3 regions of the Symplocastrum torsivum genome follow, and region 2 is predicted to be linked to each of the others. Evidence: riboswitches for the same ligand, from Rfam matches in the RefSeq annotation. Region 2 holds a riboswitch; each other region holds the start of a gene.
The links. A riboswitch is a leader RNA that binds a small molecule or an ion and turns the genes downstream of it on or off. The one in region 2 is predicted to bind cyclic di-AMP.

Region 1: it holds a riboswitch for cyclic di-AMP, as region 2 does, so the genes downstream of both, AC5JL3_RS02835 (hypothetical protein) here and AC5JL3_RS06080 (hypothetical protein) in region 2, are expected to answer to the same signal.
Region 3: it holds a riboswitch for cyclic di-AMP, as region 2 does, so the genes downstream of both, ntrB (nitrate ABC transporter permease) here and AC5JL3_RS06080 (hypothetical protein) in region 2, are expected to answer to the same signal.

What each region holds. Positions count from the first base shown of each region.
Region 1 covers NZ_JCACKQ010000010.1:2,973-8,724, forward strand. The annotation lists gene AC5JL3_RS02815 (5-(carboxyamino)imidazole ribonucleotide synthase) at 1-29, shown strand, start outside; gene AC5JL3_RS02820 (hypothetical protein) at 160-468, opposite strand; gene AC5JL3_RS02825 (hypothetical protein) at 821-1,192, opposite strand; gene AC5JL3_RS02830 (TetR/AcrR family transcriptional regulator) at 1,251-1,847, shown strand; cyclic di-AMP (ydaO/yuaA leader) riboswitch at 1,952-2,072, shown strand; gene AC5JL3_RS02835 (hypothetical protein) at 2,199-2,417, shown strand; cyclic di-AMP (ydaO/yuaA leader) riboswitch at 2,705-2,862, shown strand; gene AC5JL3_RS02840 (hypothetical protein) at 3,022-3,336, shown strand; gene AC5JL3_RS02845 (hypothetical protein) at 3,387-3,701, shown strand; gene AC5JL3_RS02850 (hypothetical protein) at 3,926-4,180, opposite strand; partial or broken gene AC5JL3_RS02855 (IS701 family transposase) at 4,247-5,557, opposite strand; gene AC5JL3_RS02860 (pyridoxamine 5'-phosphate oxidase family protein) at 5,663-5,752, shown strand, end outside.
Region 2 covers NZ_JCACKQ010000017.1:25,802-31,553, forward strand. The annotation lists gene AC5JL3_RS06070 (ATP-dependent Clp protease ATP-binding subunit) at 1-1,376, shown strand, start outside; gene AC5JL3_RS06075 (hypothetical protein) at 1,649-1,873, shown strand; cyclic di-AMP (ydaO/yuaA leader) riboswitch at 2,122-2,242, shown strand; gene AC5JL3_RS06080 (hypothetical protein) at 2,371-2,592, shown strand; gene AC5JL3_RS06085 (alpha-amylase family glycosyl hydrolase) at 3,156-4,472, shown strand; partial or broken gene AC5JL3_RS06090 (VIT domain-containing protein) at 4,583-5,752, shown strand, end outside.
Region 3 covers NZ_JCACKQ010000133.1:25,341-31,092, forward strand. The annotation lists gene AC5JL3_RS33910 (DUF4332 domain-containing protein) at 1-198, opposite strand, end outside; gene AC5JL3_RS33915 (hypothetical protein) at 452-1,126, shown strand; gene AC5JL3_RS33920 (pentapeptide repeat-containing protein) at 1,119-1,889, shown strand; gene AC5JL3_RS33925 (hypothetical protein) at 2,026-2,226, shown strand; gene AC5JL3_RS33930 (hypothetical protein) at 2,223-2,873, shown strand; gene AC5JL3_RS33935 (pentapeptide repeat-containing protein) at 2,866-4,116, shown strand; cyclic di-AMP (ydaO/yuaA leader) riboswitch at 4,410-4,566, shown strand; gene ntrB (nitrate ABC transporter permease) at 4,670-5,524, shown strand; gene AC5JL3_RS33945 (ABC transporter substrate-binding protein) at 5,627-5,752, shown strand, end outside.

The DNA of each region.
Region 1 (5,752 bases), on a different contig from region 2:
AAAAAATTGAATCCCTCTGGTACAGCTAATAAGCTGTTATGCAGTCACCTATTGAACTAATCGGTTTTAGGTTAAAGGGTTTTCCCTTTACCTTTCACCCTTCCCCTTTAACCTTTTTCCCATGAATGCATAATGTAACTTAAAATGCATAGCCGCTAATTACTCTAATCCCTGCACTGTCACTAACAAACCCGTCTGAGTTGCTTGCTTAAGGTATTCCTCAGCCATGCGGTGCGGTATGTTTAGCCGCACAATTTCTCGCTCACCTGTTGCAAACCGTCTTCTCACTTGGAGCAGATTCATCTCTTCTTCAACGATACTTTGGAGAAATTTTAGCTGCTCAACTGACAGAGATATCGTTGGTTCAAGATAGATATGGCATGATAAAGACTCTGGTTCACCTAGTAAAAGAACTGGTTCTGCAATAACAGGATCGAAAATATAGGCAGCAACACAAAGACCATTCATGTAAGCTTTTTTTAGCTCTTCATTAGAGTTTAGAAAATACACGCTACGCTCACAACTTTTACAAAAACGGCGGCTAGCATCTGCCGTTAATTCGAGTTGATCGCACTTGTTTGGACATTTGAAACTGAAATTGCAGTTTAGAATAGCTTCAATCTTGTTCATAATTATAGGGCGAGAGTTCAGTCTCTAACGTAACCTCTACAACCCATGTCCAAGCAAAAATAACCTATTTTATGAAAGGCAAAAGGTCAAATTCTTGACGAATCTCTAAGAGTGAACGATCAAGCAATGGTTCAAAATCGAGAAACGGGACAAAGCACTCCCGCTTACGCGACTTTGACCACATCGAAATCTATTCTGGCAATAGTTGCGGCAATACAAAGAAAATTGAGGTATACAACCAAATTACCCCATGCTCTTTTATCAAGTCGTCGTACATCACACGAATCGCAGGGCTGATAGTTGGATCTTTGATTGTGCGTAGGTGATCACGAAACTTGTAGTTGCTAGTCCACCAAGTTAGTGGGAGAATCTTGAGTTCGTCATACATACTTGTATCACAACCGTATACAACGTGTGAAACATCATGCGCCAGCAAAATTTTTGCAAACTCCGGAGGCAGTTTTCTAGGATCAGTGACGTTCGGATTTAGAGCATAGTATTCCTCTAGCCCATCCCGAAGAGTCTGAATGCTATTTTTGTCCGTGTAGTGAGGGCGGGACATTACCTTATCGGCTACTCTATTTCAATACGAAACAGTTTCGTAAACTATAGTAGCACTCATGAGTGATATCACAAAAAAATTGCCGGGAAGACCCCGCAGTACTCAATCTCATCAAGCAATGTTGCAAGCAACCCTAGAATTGCTGGCAGAAGTTGGTTTTGAGGCGATGAGTATTGATGCGATCGCTACTCGTGCTGGAGTGGGCAAGACAACCATCTATCGACGCTACAACAGCAAAGAAGAACTAGTTGCTGATGCAATAGAGAGTGTCAGGCAAGATGTTGTAATTCCGGATACTGGTAATCTCTGGAGCGATATTGATGCGTTAATCGAGAATGCTGCCCAGATCACGCTTAGTTCTCTAGGGCGACAGACGGTTGCGATGATTATCAGCAGTGCATCAAGCAACTCTCAGTTTGCTCAAATTTACTGGACAAAGTATCTACAACCTCGGCGACAAGCCTTTGCTATTGTGCTGGAACGGGCAAAAGCGAGAAATGAAATTCAGGCAGATTTAGATCCTGGGCTAGTCTTCGATGCAATGAGTGGGATTATGCTCTATGCACTAATCTTTCAACCTACGACTGAATCGTGGGAAGCCTACGTTCGTCGTGCTTTAGGTCTGTTCCTGAGAGGGGCTTCTAATCGCTCCTAAAAATTTTACGCCTTGACCTCTTGACAAAAAGATGCAGGAACCTTTAACGTTTGATTTAATTGAACTAGGTAGCCTAATCTTGTCTGGTACTCATACCCATCGTTGTAGAGTAAGAGCCAGCTTAGAGCGGAGGAACCAAATCTTGGGGCTAATCTCGTAACTTGAGAGAGACACCTTCCAGTCTTAGCCCGTCAGCTAACTCCGTCGGCATTGGGAGGAGTACCTATGACACAAGCTTGATGTAAGCCGTAGTCTCAAGGGTCTCCTAAGTGTAGAGCTGTAAATGAAAATATCAGCTATATGCTCCTGCCTGTCTCATCAAACCCCTACAGATTAACAAAGGCTAAGACGATGACTTACAAAGAATGGAGTCTGCTCATCAAAAAAGAGCTGAACCGTATCGCAGTTGACTATGTTGACCCGTCAGGGCAAGTTTATAGTGAACCGTTCTGCTTCTATACTCTTGATGAGGCATTAACCTACGGAAAAATGTGCATTGACCACTCCATCCGCTCAAAGGTATCCGGCAACAAAGGAATTGTGGCTGTTCAAAACTCAGCTATTGGTTAGGTAATTGTAAGGTGTGCTGCGCTTCTTAAGGAAGGTCGTGTGTTTTCTGGAGGAAACGCAGCAGCTAGCAGAGTGAGTCAGTGAATAATCAGGACAGCGATCGAGGCACTTCATCAAAATTGAGGTCAGTAGGATAAAGTTAGGGTTCTTGTTGCCTAACTGCAATTTGGACAAGATTGTACTCTTGAGAAATTTACATCTCACGAAGGATTTTGCTCCCCTCAGGTGAAGTGCTAAGATAGCAAAAATAAATTCAGTAAGTCAGCCTAATCCAGTTTGCGCTTACAACATTCACTAAACTGTAATGCGATCGCTGGAGCGGAGGAACCAAATTTTGGGGCTTATTTCTGACCTTGTGTCTTCTTAAAGTAGGAGACAAAGAAGAAAGGGACATCTCTCAGTCCTAGCCCGTCAGCTAACTTCGTAGGCATTGAGAGGAGACTGAAGAGTCAGCATTTTCTACTAATATGCGTGAACTCTTTCAGTGTCCTTGGCTGGTATCTGTTCGCATCGTTGTACCTGCCTCGCTCCTGAAAAAGGGTTGTCGTACTCTAAACTTCTGGTGTCTGAGGCAGGAAAAGTTGCTATTAGGTGAAAAACTCCCATGTTCCTGACTCAAAAGCATCTTGTAATCCAAGAAATTGACAAAGTTTTGGCAGATTATCCAGAACACCCTTATCAAGCTGCCTTCTCGATTGAGGAACTGCGCCAAAAGTTAGTTACTCATGTTCTTAAGCATATCCCTGCTGAATGCATGGTCACAGAGATTGAGCAGAAACAACTGAAGAAACCCAATTCTCTATTCCTCACCAAGGAACAACGGCTACGCATTGATGTTTTGATTCGCGGGAGTATTCTGCATCTCCTCCGAGAAAACGCCGACTGGATTGGTCACCGCATTCATCAAGCGAATAACTAATCCAAGAAAAATTTCGGCTAAAACTACACTGAAAACTAAGAGATTCAGACATGATTGAAAAGAAATACCTTTACAACAAAGGGGTCAGCTACAGAAGCTTCTTTGTTTGCCCAATCGTACACCCAAACGGTTACACCTACAGATGTCTTCGTCCTCAAGATAACCCAGAAATTCAACTGGGAGGGGGGCTATTTGCTAGTATTGCGGAAGCTCTAGAAGCTGGGAAGCGATACTTGGATCGGGAGTGGCAGTATCAGCATGAACTGAGCCATTACAAGAGGTTATTGGAGACTCAAACAATTTCCAACGAAGAGTATCACTTGAATAAGTGTTCCCTTGATCAAGCGATTTGGGGACTGTCCTAACGGGACTTAAACAAATTTCAAGCCCAAACGAAGCCCAAAGCAGCGATGTTCGCAAAGCACCCAAGTAACCCTACGCGTACGCCACCCCAAGGAAAGAAACAGCCCAAACTGCGGCTCTTCCAATTGCGCGATGTTGTGGCATGAAACCTTCGTGAGACATTGTGCTACTTGCTTCATCCTTGTGTTAATCGCTCAGAAGCCTAACGGTCAGTTACAACCAGATTTTAGCCTGCACAAACCCTTCCTCGGCGAGAGAGATTCGCTCTTCCAAACACCGCTATCAAGATGATCGCCACAACGCAATTCAGGAGAGCGTATGCGACAGGGGACACCCCAGTTATAAATAGTCCCCACACGTTCAGCAAACCATGAAAAAGCGCCACTAGCAAAATACTGCCTTTAGTGCTGTTATAAATCCAGGTATATATAAAAGCATCTGCCACGATGCTGATAAACCAGACAAAAGGAAACTCAGTCATCAAACTCCTGCTGTGCCAGTTCTAGTTTTAACCAGTCACGATCAATTAACGGGACTTAAACAGATATCAAGCCCAAATAAAGCCCAAAGCCGCTTTGTAAGCTAAGAATACGTCCTGGTTGTGGTTGAGCCACTCCACAAAACGGAAGGACATCGCTGTCCGAAACGCTTCTAATGCGTCAGTAAAGGTGTTTAAAGGTTTCGATGCCCAACGCCTTCTTAATCCTCCAGTTTTTGTATGCCATAAAACAAATGTATAAGCACAAAATACAAGCATGAAATGGCGTATTAGGCTGCGAGAATCTCTAACTTGATATTCAGATAGCCCTAACCATCCTTTTGCTTCCCGGTAAAAAACTTCCACCCAATTCCTTTGACCATAAGTAGTTACTATCCATTCGGCTGTGGCAATGGATGAGTCAACATTTGTAATAAAATAGTCAATATCACTAGAAGAGTCGAAGGTTGAGGCATTCATGACGATAGCAATTGTTCTCGTTCCTTCTAGCTGTGGCAGTTCAACTTCAACCGTTGCCACCCAAACGGTTTTCGGTTTATCTAAATTGAGTTGAATAGGGGTAAAACCCTTAATAGGCAAGGACTGCGCTAACTTATCTAGGCGAATCTCTTGGAGTTTATTTGCCTCGGTTTGAGTTATCACTTTGCGGTTTTTGGCTAATCCGCCTAGATACTTAAGTTTCCTTTTTTCCAGTTCCAATAGAAACGTTGTGTTATTTCCATAGCCGCCATCAATTAGTACGATACCGGGTCGATATCCTCTTATCAAGCTGCGATCAATTAAACTTAAGGCTAGCTCCGGCTTTTTCTTGAATTCAATGTCTTTTTTTCCCTGAGGTAAAGAACTGGCATGTTGATATAACTCTATATCTAACGGTAGGCTTTTTTTCCCATCATATAGATGGGTTGTTACCACTACTATTCCGTTATCGGTTTTCCCAATTTCTCCAATGTACTGCCGTCCCACTCCCGCTGTAAAATTGCCACTTTTTCTATGCCCTGAGTCATCGACGATTAACGTGAATCCTCGACTTATCCGGGTTTGGCTGCACTGATTCATCACTTTCAGGCGGCGCTCATTTATCTCTTGGGCTTCCCAGGGCGCTTCCGTCAAAAAGCGGATGCGCCGCCTCGGAGGTTTCCTCCGAATTTAGGCGCACCAAGGGTGTAATCGGTGGTAAGTCACTCCTACCGCGTTCGATGCCATTTGAGACAGGTTTTTTCGCTCACTTTCCCCTAATAATTCCCCGACATAGTTCCTAAACTCCCGTTTTTGCGCTTGATGGCTAAAGATATCATCAAAGCGTTTACACCATCTATCGAAGCAAGGGGGCATGGCAGCGGGAGTTGTCTCTTTCATGACTCAGACTTTAACGTGAGATGTTTGCCATACCAAGATTATACCTTTATTTGTTCTTGTTTTTCGTTTAAGTCCCGTTAACCGATCGACTAGTGGAGAACAGTAATGTTAGATATCGATGAAATGGGACAAAAAGAAATACACGAACTGCTACATAAAGTAGGATATGGACACCTCGGCTGCATAGGCGAAGGA
Region 2 (5,752 bases):
TTGAAATCTCTAATGATGCCCTAGAAGCGGCTGCGAAGCTCTCAGACCGTTACATCTCAGATCGCTTCCTACCTGATAAAGCAATTGACTTGATTGATGAAGCTGGAAGCCGTGTTCATTTGAGGCACTTCCAATCGTCTCCTGCAACCAAGGAACTGAAGAAGGAACTGCGTTGCTGCACGAAAGAGAAAGATGAGGCAGTCAAAGCTCAGGATTTTGATAAGGCGGGACAGTTACGCGATCGCGAATTGGAACTTGAAGCTCAACTAAAAGCACTTGTTGAGAACACAGAGGAACAAAACAATTCCCTTACGCCAATTGTTGACGAAGAAGATATCGCCCATATCGTCGCCTCTTGGACGGGTGTGCCTGTAAGCAAGCTGACTGAATCCGAATCAGAACTGCTGATGCACATAGAAGACACCCTACATCAGCGACTGATTGGTCAAGAGGAAGCTGTTAGTGCTGTCTCTCGTGCGATTCGTCGGGCGCGGGTAGGCTTGAAGAGTCCTAATCGCCCAATCGCTAGCTTTATCTTCTCTGGTCCTACTGGAGTCGGTAAGACGGAACTCGCTAAATCTCTAGCGGCATACTTCTTCGGTTCAGAAGAGGCAATGATTAGGTTCGATATGTCTGAGTTCATGGAACGCCACACAGTCAGTAAGCTGATTGGTTCGCCTCCAGGATTTGTTGGCTATGACGAAGGCGGTCAACTTACCGAGGCTGTTCGACGCAAGCCTTACACGGTGCTGCTATTCGACGAAATCGAAAAAGCCCATCCTGATGTATTCAACGTGCTACTGCAACTTTTGGATGACGGTCGCTTAACCGATGCTCAAGGTCGCACCGTAGACTTCAAGAACACGCTGATCATCATGACCTCTAATATCGGTTCTAAGGCGATCGAAAAAGGTGGTAGTGGTTTCGGCTTTGACTCCTCCGACAACCAATCTGAGGCACGGTACAACCGTATCCGTGAACAAGTGAATGAAAACCTTAAATCATTCTTCCGCCCTGAGTTTCTCAATCGCCTTGACGAGATTATCGTCTTCCGGCAGCTAACCAGAGATGAAGTTAAGCAAATCTCTGACATCATGCTCCGTGAAATCTCAATACGCTTACTTGAGCAGGGAATCACACTGGAAGTCACAGAACGGTTCAAAGACCACTTGGTAGAACAAGGTTACGATCCCAACTATGGTGCAAGACCGTTACGCCGCGCCATCATGCGCCTTCTAGAAGATAGCTTGGCGGAGGCAATGCTCTCTGGTCAGGTAAACGATGGAGATACAGCCTTGGTTGATGTTGATGCTGATGGTCAAGTGAAGGTATTGCCTAGCAAGCGGCAAGAGTTGTTGCTCCAAGCTGTTGGCTAAGATTACCCCCTCTATCTGCTAGGTAGGCAATAAAGACAATTAAACCCATCCGCTCTTGATGCTAGGTAGCTAATACAAGAGCGGATTTTTTTGACAATTTCAAAGAAACATTTCAATCAAAGAAGAAACATTGCAGCCAGAGAAAATCCTTGGCAAGGCTTGGTAATCTTGAAGTGAACATTGAGACTGGCAACTTCCGTATCTTTTAGACAATCTCTTCTGTTTAGGAAGATTCCAGAAAAAATTAAGTTAAATAGCATTAAGAGGGTTTTATGGTGGCACAAACCTATGGGTTAGAGCGTGTTTCTGACAAACTGCAACAGATACTGAACCAGGAAGCACGTAACCCTTCAGCGGATAGGAGAGATGAGGTGGCAACCCTACTGAATTCTGAGCATTCTGTATCTTCCTACAATGCCTGTGTTTGGTGGGATGGATGCTACTACTGTCAGGATGAGAGTAAGAATTGGTACTGCGTTAAATGCTGCTTTTTTTAGCGATCGCATAGATTAAACACCCAATAAATCTGTCTTGTAGTTGCATTTTAACTAGCATAGTTGGGGTGTAGGGGAGAAGGAAGAGTTTCGGTCTACGACTTGCTTCTCAACTATTTCATGCCCATACATGGAAGTATTAAGTTTAGCGTCTTCCTTGATTTTGGTTCTTGACAAACGCCGAATCTTACCCTAATATTTTAATTATTATTTTCCAGTGGGTAGCCTAATTTTTATCTGGCAAACGTAATCATTTCAGAACGCCAGATAAAGAGCGGAGGAACCAAATCGTGGGGCTAATCTTGTAACCAAGAGAGACACCTTCCAGTCTTAGCCCGTCAGCTAACTCCGTCGGCAATGGGAGGAGCACCATAGGCATAAGCTTTTACAAGCCGTAGTCCTTGGGGTCTCCTAAGTAGATATCTGTAACACCAGTTGCAGGGATATTCTGCTGCCTGACCCACCTCGTAAACCGCTACAAACTAATGGAGGTTAGGGCAATGATGAGTTACAAGGAATGGAATCTAGTCACGAGCGAAGAATTAAACGGTATCGCTATTGACTATATTGACCCAGAAGGACATTCTTACAGTGCGCCGTTCTGCTTTTACACACTTGAAGAAGCCTTGAATTACGGTAAACTTTGCATCGACCAATCAATTCGATCCAAGACTTCGGTAAGCGATCGCATTGAGACCGTTAAAGAAACAATGAGCAATTAGGTTGTATTACGCTATAATTGTTCTTTCTAGATAAGAGTATGTCTCTTTTCATAGAAGCACTGCTCCTGGTCTAAGGGTGTTGTAAGAAAAAACAGAGTTTACTTTGGGTGTATCTGCAAAGTGACTGATTTTACTTTGCATAAGTAGGCTGAACGCAACTAGCCAAGCTATTGTCATAGCTTTACTCCTGGTTGGGGTAGATTGGGAAACGACTGGTACTGTGTCAGCCTACATTTTGACCAAATCTACAAATAGGCTCATAGAGCTATAAGTCAAAAGCCTCGGTACTTACACCGAGGCTTTTTGTTGTAAAAATTGTCTTTTAGTGACTGTATAGCAGTCGCCAAGGCGACTCTTGACGCTCACCAAATACTGAAACCTTGACCCGTCAATATGCATTCCTTCTGCCTTCTGCCTTCTGCCTTTTGCCTTCTGCCTTTTGCTATAGCTACTTGCCTGACTCACTTGAAAGGTTGTTCATGCACAGACTGTTTCAATTACTACTCAATTTCTGTATAGCTTTTATTCTTGTTTTTTGTGTTACGTCTGCCTGTCAAGCATCGTTGAGCGAAGTTACCGAACATGAAACTCCTCCTTATGGTTCTTCTAGAGGCAATGAGGGAAAAGTTGCTAGTGCTGACGTAATTTATCAAGCATTTGATATGCGGCTACGGGAGGTCAAAAAACAACTTCCTGAGCTTCAAAAGCAAGGCTTTACCTACATCCAAATTTCGCCACCTCAGAAGAGTAATCCAGCATCCGATTGGTGGGCGCGATATCAACCGATTGACCATACTGTACTTGAAAGTCCTTTAGGGAATGAAAAAGACCTCAAAGCACTCATTGACTCAGCCCATAGTCGGAAGATGAAGATAATTGTCGATGTGGTTCTCAATCACATGGCGAACTATGGGGAATATGTCAAAACATTGAAATATCCTCAGTTCTCACCCCAAGATTTTCATCCAAAAAATTGTATCGACTACAATAACCGCGCTTCGGTGACACAAGGTTGGATTAACTGTAATCTTCCTGATTTGAATACTAATTTGCCTCATGTTAGGCAAGAAGCCAAAAATTACCTTAAGAAGCTTGTAGTGCTTGGTGCTGATGGTTTCCGGTTTGATGCCGCAAAGCATATTGAACCTGACTACTTTCGTGATGTACTGACAGTAGTACCAGCAGATAAGTTTGTTTATGGCGAAGTGATTGGACAAACACTTGAAGAAAGCAACGAATATACAGGCGTATTTTCAGTAACAGACTTTCATCTAGTGAGTGCAATGATTGAGGCTTTTAGTTTAGGCGGTGATTTGCGATCGCTTATCAATCCAGTAAGTTCAGGAAAAGCCCTACCGGGAACAAAAGCAGTTACGTTTGCCCAAAACCATGACATAGCAACCAATCAAATCGGCTTCAAATTTTCTAGCCAGGAAGATGCGATGCTAGCCAATGCTTTTGTCCTTGCCCGTCAGGAAGGATTTCCAATTGTCTACCGCGATGATGTACAGAATTCGATTACCAAATCTGGTGTTTACTTCCACCAGAAAATGATAGGTGAGTCGCAATACTTCCGTAACGGTAATGAAATCGCGCCAGGTGCCGATAATCCCAATATGCTTTTTATTGAACGTGGTGATAAGGGTTTGGCAATCATCAATAAAGCTGGCGCATTTTTTGATGTGAAGGCAGCAAAAATGCCAGGTTTAAAAGTTGGCTGTTACCAAGAAGTGCGCTATAACTTTACGATGGCAATTGGTAAAGGTGGTGATGGTCAGAAATACATCACAAGATGGGGAACAAAGCAAAGGGGAGGCATTCAAGTTAGCCCCAGAGATGCACTCTTTTTCGTGCCAACCTCTACAAGTAAATGCCAATGATATTTAATACTTCTTCAACTTTCCTAGAAGCGATTAAAGTTCAGGGCTAACATGGGTGAAACTGCCACTTGGAACCGTGGCAACGGTTAGCGTTCTAATTGTTGAGGGAAATGCTTATGCCCGCTAATGCTCCGTTACACTCCAAGCCGTCGCTAGGAGGCTTATATGTCAAAACTGGCGAAAAACAGTTAGCCTTCCCGCTAAAACATACCGAAGTTCTTAGCAAAATTGCCGGAAATCTGTCACGAGTAGAGGTGACGCAGACCTTTGAAAATCCCTTCACTGAAGCATTAGAAGCCATCTATGTATTTCCGTTGCCGGATGAGGCGGCAGTGGATGACATGGAAATTAAAATTGGTGAGCGTATTATCAAAGGCAACATCAAAAAGCGGGAAGAAGCCAAAGAAATTTACGAACAAGCGCGGCGAGAGGGGCGAACGGCTGGCTTATTAGAGCAAGAGCGAGACAATATTTTCACCCAATCTCTCGCGAACATCAAACCCGGCGAAGCAATAGACGTTACCATCCGCTACACCGACAGCCTGGAATTTACAGGTGGCGACTATGAATTTGTCTTCCCGATGGTTGTTGGTCCTCGGTTCATTCCTGGTACAGCGATTGATGAAAGTGGTGATACTGACCAAGTTCCCGATGCTTCGCGCATCACTCCGCCTGTGATACCTCCTGAAACTCGCTCAGGGCATGACATCGGCGTAACAGTAGAGATTGATGCGGGTGTGCCAGTGAGTAACGTTCGCTCCACTTCTCACCAACTCACAATTGAACAGGATGGGCAAATTGTGCGGGTGAAACTGGGTAAGGAAGACACGATTCCCAACAAAGACCTGATTGTGCGTTATCAGGTGAGTAGTGACAACACCCAAGCAACGGTACTTAGCCAGTCAGATGAACGAGGCGGTCACTTCACGGTTTATCTTATCCCGGCATTGGACTACCGCAGTAATGAGATTGTACCCAAGGATGTTGTGTTCCTAATGGATACTTCTGGCTCTCAACATGGTGACCCCTTGCTGAAATCTCAGGAATTGATGCGTCGGTTTATCAATGGGCTAAATCCTGACGACACGTTCACGATTATTGATTTTTCCGATACCACGACTCAGTTATCGACCCACCCTCTGCCCAATACAGCGCAGAACCGTACAAAGGCAATAAACTACATCAATCAATTGCAAGCGAATGGTGGCACCTACTTACTCAATGGCATTCGTGCGGTACTGAATTTTCCTGCCGCACCAGCAGGGCGTTTGCGAAGTATT
Region 3 (5,752 bases), on a different contig from region 2:
CTGAACTTTTATTGACAACTGACTTGCCAGTGCTTGTCGTGATTGTGATGTGCTGGCTTCTTGTAGCAGTTGTTTTGTTGTTGTAATGCCCAATTCTCTAAGCTTTGATTGGTCTTGAACACTTAATCCAGGCAATTGCTCAATCGACCAATCACAAGCTTGGATAGCACGGCAATGAGTTTTTTGTTTGGGATACATCCCGACTCCCTCAAAATTTATTTATAATTTAATATTCTGGCAAAAGAGAAGCCTTCATCCTTTCAGATGGAGAATGTATCGTTATCCGCCGAGAGCTTGTGATACCGAGTTCTCTAATATAGATAAGCAACAGCTCAAAGCATCATGGTAGCTTATAGGCAACAACCTGAACGATTGGTGCTTGGCAATGCAAAAACCAGTCTCCGCAATGCCTCCGCAAGAACCTGAGAACAAGTGCTTAGGCTGCTTATTCATGAAATTGGAAACCATTCCGAGTCAGACGCAGAAACCGTCACAATCTACGACAACAACACCAATTAATCTGCACTTGACTATCCAATTCAACGAACAGCGGGAGCAGTTGCTTGAGGGTCGCGTTAAATTTGGACTAAAAGGTGGCAAACTGAGCGTCAAGTTGAAGAATGGCAAAATTTCCTTGTCATCGAGTCACTTATCTGGCTCCTGTAAGCTTGCCATCCAGCAGGAGCAACAGCAAGAAGACTCTGAAAATCAAAGTGATAGAGAAGCTTCCATGGGTAAGGGGAAACTCGAAGAAAAAACAAACCCCAGTCCCAAAAAAACAACCGAGAGACCTGATAATGTTCAGTTCACTACTTGCCAGACAAGAATTAAAGGTTCAGAAGAAATTCCAGTTTGGGTTTTTGGAGTAGAGCCAAGTGAACCTGTGTTGAAAGGGTTACTCAAAAACGCCTTACTAGCAACTATCAATGTAAAAGCCAAACCCTGCTATGTGGAAGCAATCTTTCATGTCTTGCCACAAGATGTCTGTCTGACTGAGGCTGAAGGACTCTGGCCACAAAACATCAGCAAGAAACGCCGTCTAATCATCGAAAGAGCGATTGTTCGTCACTTTTTCAAGCGAAAATTAATGCCTTATCTGAGTCGGCAACAATTACGATATGACTAATGACGAATTTCGCTTGGAAGTTCAAGACCTTATCCAGCAAATTATGGGAGCAAAAACAGAGAGCTTTTCTGAGCTAGCGGAAATTGCTGATTTAAATCTTACTGAAGATTTTGTTGGTGTCGATCTCAGTGGTGAAGATCTAAGTGGCGACGACCTAAGTGGTGTTGACTTGAGGGGGGCAAACCTGAATGAAACCGACTTGAGTGATGCTGACCTTAGTCTTGCTAACCTGAGTGGTGCCGACCTCAGCCTTGCTGACCTCAGTGGTGCTAACTTGATTAGTGCCAACCTAAGCCGCGCTGAGCTAATTAGTGCTGACTTGATTGGAGCTGACCTAAGCGGTGCTGACCTAAGCGGTGCTAACCTCAGTGGTGCTAACCTCAGTGGTGCTAATTTAATTAGTACCAATTTGGTGAGTGCCAACCTAAGTAGTGCTGACTTGAGCCGTGCTGACTTGAGTGGTACTGACCTTAGAGGTGCAAAATTAATTAGTGCAAAATTGATTGGGGCAAAATTAATTGGTGTCAACCTAATCCGTGCGAATTTAGTTGCTGCTAAATTGATGAACACTAACTTAAGTAGTGCCCAGCTAAGCGGTGCTAACCTGAGTCGTGCTGATCTAAGGAATGCTAACCTGAGTCGTGCAAATGTACAAAAGGCTAGGTTTGGGTATAACGTAGGGCTTTCTGATGAAATGAAGCTTGACCTGATACGACGAGGGGCAATTTTTGAAGATTCAACTCTAATCACGCCAGGATTTTGAGTTGTTTTTTAAATAAGGCTGACAGCAGAAATTACTTCACAACTTCTTCACAGATTTTATCTAGATAAAGTGCCATATTCTGCGAGACTGATTAATCGTAACAACATCTTCAGGAACTATAAAAGTAGTTAATCAAATGACTGAACAGTTGTTTGAGTCTAGTAATACTAATAACGAAGAACAAACAACAAATAACACTTTTGAACTGAAGCCTCGTGCTAGCTTGGTAGGCAACCAACTGAACGATTTATTTGATGCTTGGCAATGCAACAACCTCTCCCCTCATCGGCTCAGGAAAGCTCGCTTGAGAACCGATGTCCAGGCTGCCTATCCATGAAACTACAAGGAACTCCCGTTCAGCCTGGTCAGATTGACCTGTACTTAACGATTAACTTCAACGAGCAGTGTGAGCCTCTAATTGGGGGTCACGTTAAATTTGGCTTAAAAGGTGGAGAACTCAAGCTAAGACTGAAAAACGGTAGTATTCCCTATGAGTTTCGTGAGTTATCGGGTTCCTTAAAACTTTCTCACCGCCAACAAGAGCAAGACTCTCAAGATAATCAAGCACAAAAGACTGTAGAAAGTTCTGTTATCCAGAGCGAAGATAACAGTTTAGGGAAAAGGGGGACAGAACTCACTGAAGACAAAACCAATCCGTCTCAGTTGGTTGCCTTTCAAGTAACGACGAAGGGTTCACAGCAGAATCCCGCCTGGGTGTTTGAAGTAGAAACAGGTGAGCCAATTTTGAACGGCTCAATAAACAATGTAAAGTTAGCAACCCTAAAAGCGATCGCCTTACCTTGCTATATAGAAGCAACATTTGAAGTCTCACTGAAAGATGTCTATCTGACACAGACGCAGGGACTGTGGTCGCCAAACATTAGCCGAAACCAGCTAGCAGTCCTAGAAAGAGGAATTGCCCAACTGTTGCTCAAGCGAAAACTAAAGCCTTATCTCAGTCGGCAACAACTACGATATGACTAATGAAGAATTTTGCCTAGAAGTTCAAGACCTGACCCAGCGAGTGATGGAGTGCCAAACCCAAGCCTTTCTGGAATTAGCGAGGATAGCTGACCTAAATCCGGCTGAAGATTTTGCAGGTAGCAACCTGAGCGAGGCAAACCTCCAAGGGATAAACCTTAGTGGCGCTAACCTCCGCAGTACCAACCTGAGCAGGGCAAACCTCAGTAATATCAGCCTTAATAACGCTGACTTAAGGGCGGCAATTTTGAGCGAGGCAATTTTGAATCAGGCTGACTTGAGCCATGCCGACTTTCGAGGAGCAAACCTCAAGGGAGCCGACCTCAGCCAAGTTAACCTCAGCCATGCGAATCTCACTAATGTCAACCTCAGCCATACCAACCTTAGTGGTGCTGACATTAGAGTGGCTGATCTAAGTGATGCGATCTTAAGTGATGCAAATTTGAACGGGATAAATCTGAAAGGAGCTGATCTAAGTGGGGCCGTCTTGAGTGGAGCAAATTTAAAAGGGGCTGATCTAAGCGCAGCTATCTTCCGGGGTACTGACCTCAGTGGTGCGGTTTTAACAGGTGCTGACCTTAGGGGAACAGACTTGAGAGTCGCTGACCTCAGCGAAGCAAATCTTGACAAGGCAAACTTGAGAGTCGCTGACCTGAAAGTGGCTGACTTGAGTAACGCTAACCTCCGCGAGGCAAACCTAAAGGGTGCTGACCTGAGTAATGCTAACCTCAGCGAGGCAAATCTTCAGGGAGCAGATTTGAGCCATGCCAACCTCAGCGAGGCAAATTTTCAAGGAGCAGACTTGAGGCGGGCAAACCTAGAGGAGGCAACGATTCATAGTGCCGATTGGCGCAATACTAATCTAGAGGAAGCAATAATTAACGGTGCTGACTTGAGTACGACACTGCTTGAAGGGGCAACAATCAACGAGGCGACACAACTTGATGCTAAATGGCATCTAATTTGGGAAATTGTCAATCAGGGAGCAGAAGGACGAGATTTGACAGATGCTGACCTCAGCCGTGCCGATTTATCTATGGTCAACCTTCAAGGAGCAAGATTAGTGAGAGCTAACTTGCGCCATTCTAAGTTGCTGAGGGCTAACCTCATTGACGCTGATTTAAGTAGTGCTAGCGTGAAAAATACTGTATTTGGAAACAACTTAGGAATTTCTGAGGAAGCAAAGCTGGATTTGACCCGGCGAGGGGCAATCTTTGAAGATTCGCTTGATGCTAGTGAGACGTAACTCAATTAGCGATCACTTATTTGAAATTGAAGGGCGGGATGCCGATTTTGTTAATTCTCTTGTATAACTGCCGCCACCTAGGTTAGGACATCGACGGGAGGCTATGCGCCCTAGCCGGAGCCTATTCGACTGAAAGCTGACCGCTCTTAAGCTGACTGCTGAAGAGCTATAATTCAATCCCTAAGGGGGTTTGAGCCGCATAAACGGTTAATGTTAACTATTTCTTTAGAAAGAACAAGAATCCGGAAAAACTGTGTTATTCTTCATCCTTAACTAGAGTAAGTCAGCCTAATCCAAAAGCTTCGCCAACACGTTCATCTGTAAGCAAGGTGAAGTAAGGAACGGGGGAACCATTCTTGGGGGCGTATTCTCCAACTTTTAAGTAAGTAGAGAGGGGCATCTCTCAGCCCTAGCCCGTCAGCTAACTCCGTAGGCATTGAGAGGAGACCTCTGAAAAGATCGGCATTTTTTAGCAATGTCTTGATTTTGTCAGTTTCTCCGGCTGGTACTGCTCAGTTTTGTGTACCTGTTGTTGAGTCTGAGGCATTGCAATATGTTGTTTCAGCTAAATTTGGCAGCGATCGTCGCTGTCGCTGGACAAGCTACCTGGAAAAAAGCAAAACCAGTACTTGTAAGAGATGTAGTTTTGCTGCCTGCCCTAGGGTTTTTGGGAGTAATTCTGCTGTGGTGGTTTACTGCAACATTCTTAACAGAATTAATGCCCACCCCGCTTCAAGCACTTCTCGATAGCGCAGAATACGCCAACCCGTTCTTTCGGAAAGGCCCTGGTAACTTAGGACTCGGTTGGTTATTGCTGGCAAGTCTGCGGCGGGTATTACTGGGATTTTCGTTGGGTGCGGCTGTGGCAATTCCTTTGGGATTTCTGATTGGGATGTCCAGAGCAGCGATGCTAACTCTCAATCCTCTGATTCAAGTCTTTAAGCCTGTATCACCCTTGGCTTGGCTACCGATCGCACTCGCCATCTTCAACCTGGCAGAACCTTCAGCAATTTTTGTTATCTTTATCACCTCGTTGTGGCCGACGATTATCAACACAGCACTCGGCGTATCCAGCGTTCAAAAAGATTATCTGGATGTTGCCCGCGTTCTAGAAATGCCTCGTTGGCGACAGATTACAAAAATCATTTGGCCGGCAAGCTTACCTTACATCTTCACTGGCTTGCGGATTAGTTTAGGAATTGCTTGGCTAGTCATCGTCGCTGTTGAAATGCTCACCGGTGGTATTGGCATCGGCTTCTTCGTTTGGGATCAATGGAACCGCTTAAACTTGAGTTCCGTGTTCTTGGCAGTGGTTGTGATTGGTGTAACGGGGCTAGTGCTTGACTACATTTTGGGCAAAATTGAATCTCTAGTCACTCACCGACGACCCACTGCAACTACCAACTAAATCTACGCCTCACTGACATTGCGTAAATTTCAGCTACGGTCATAGCTGAATCGTTACTGCTAGCCATTCATCATAAGAACTAACAACATTAGTAATACCGCCATGAATTCTTTGAACCGACGAAGATTTCTTGAACAAATGGGCGCATCGGCAGCAGGATTCGCCTTGTCATCTTGTGCCATTAAGGGAGTTACCGCACCCTATGGACTCTCGAAAACTGCCGAAGCT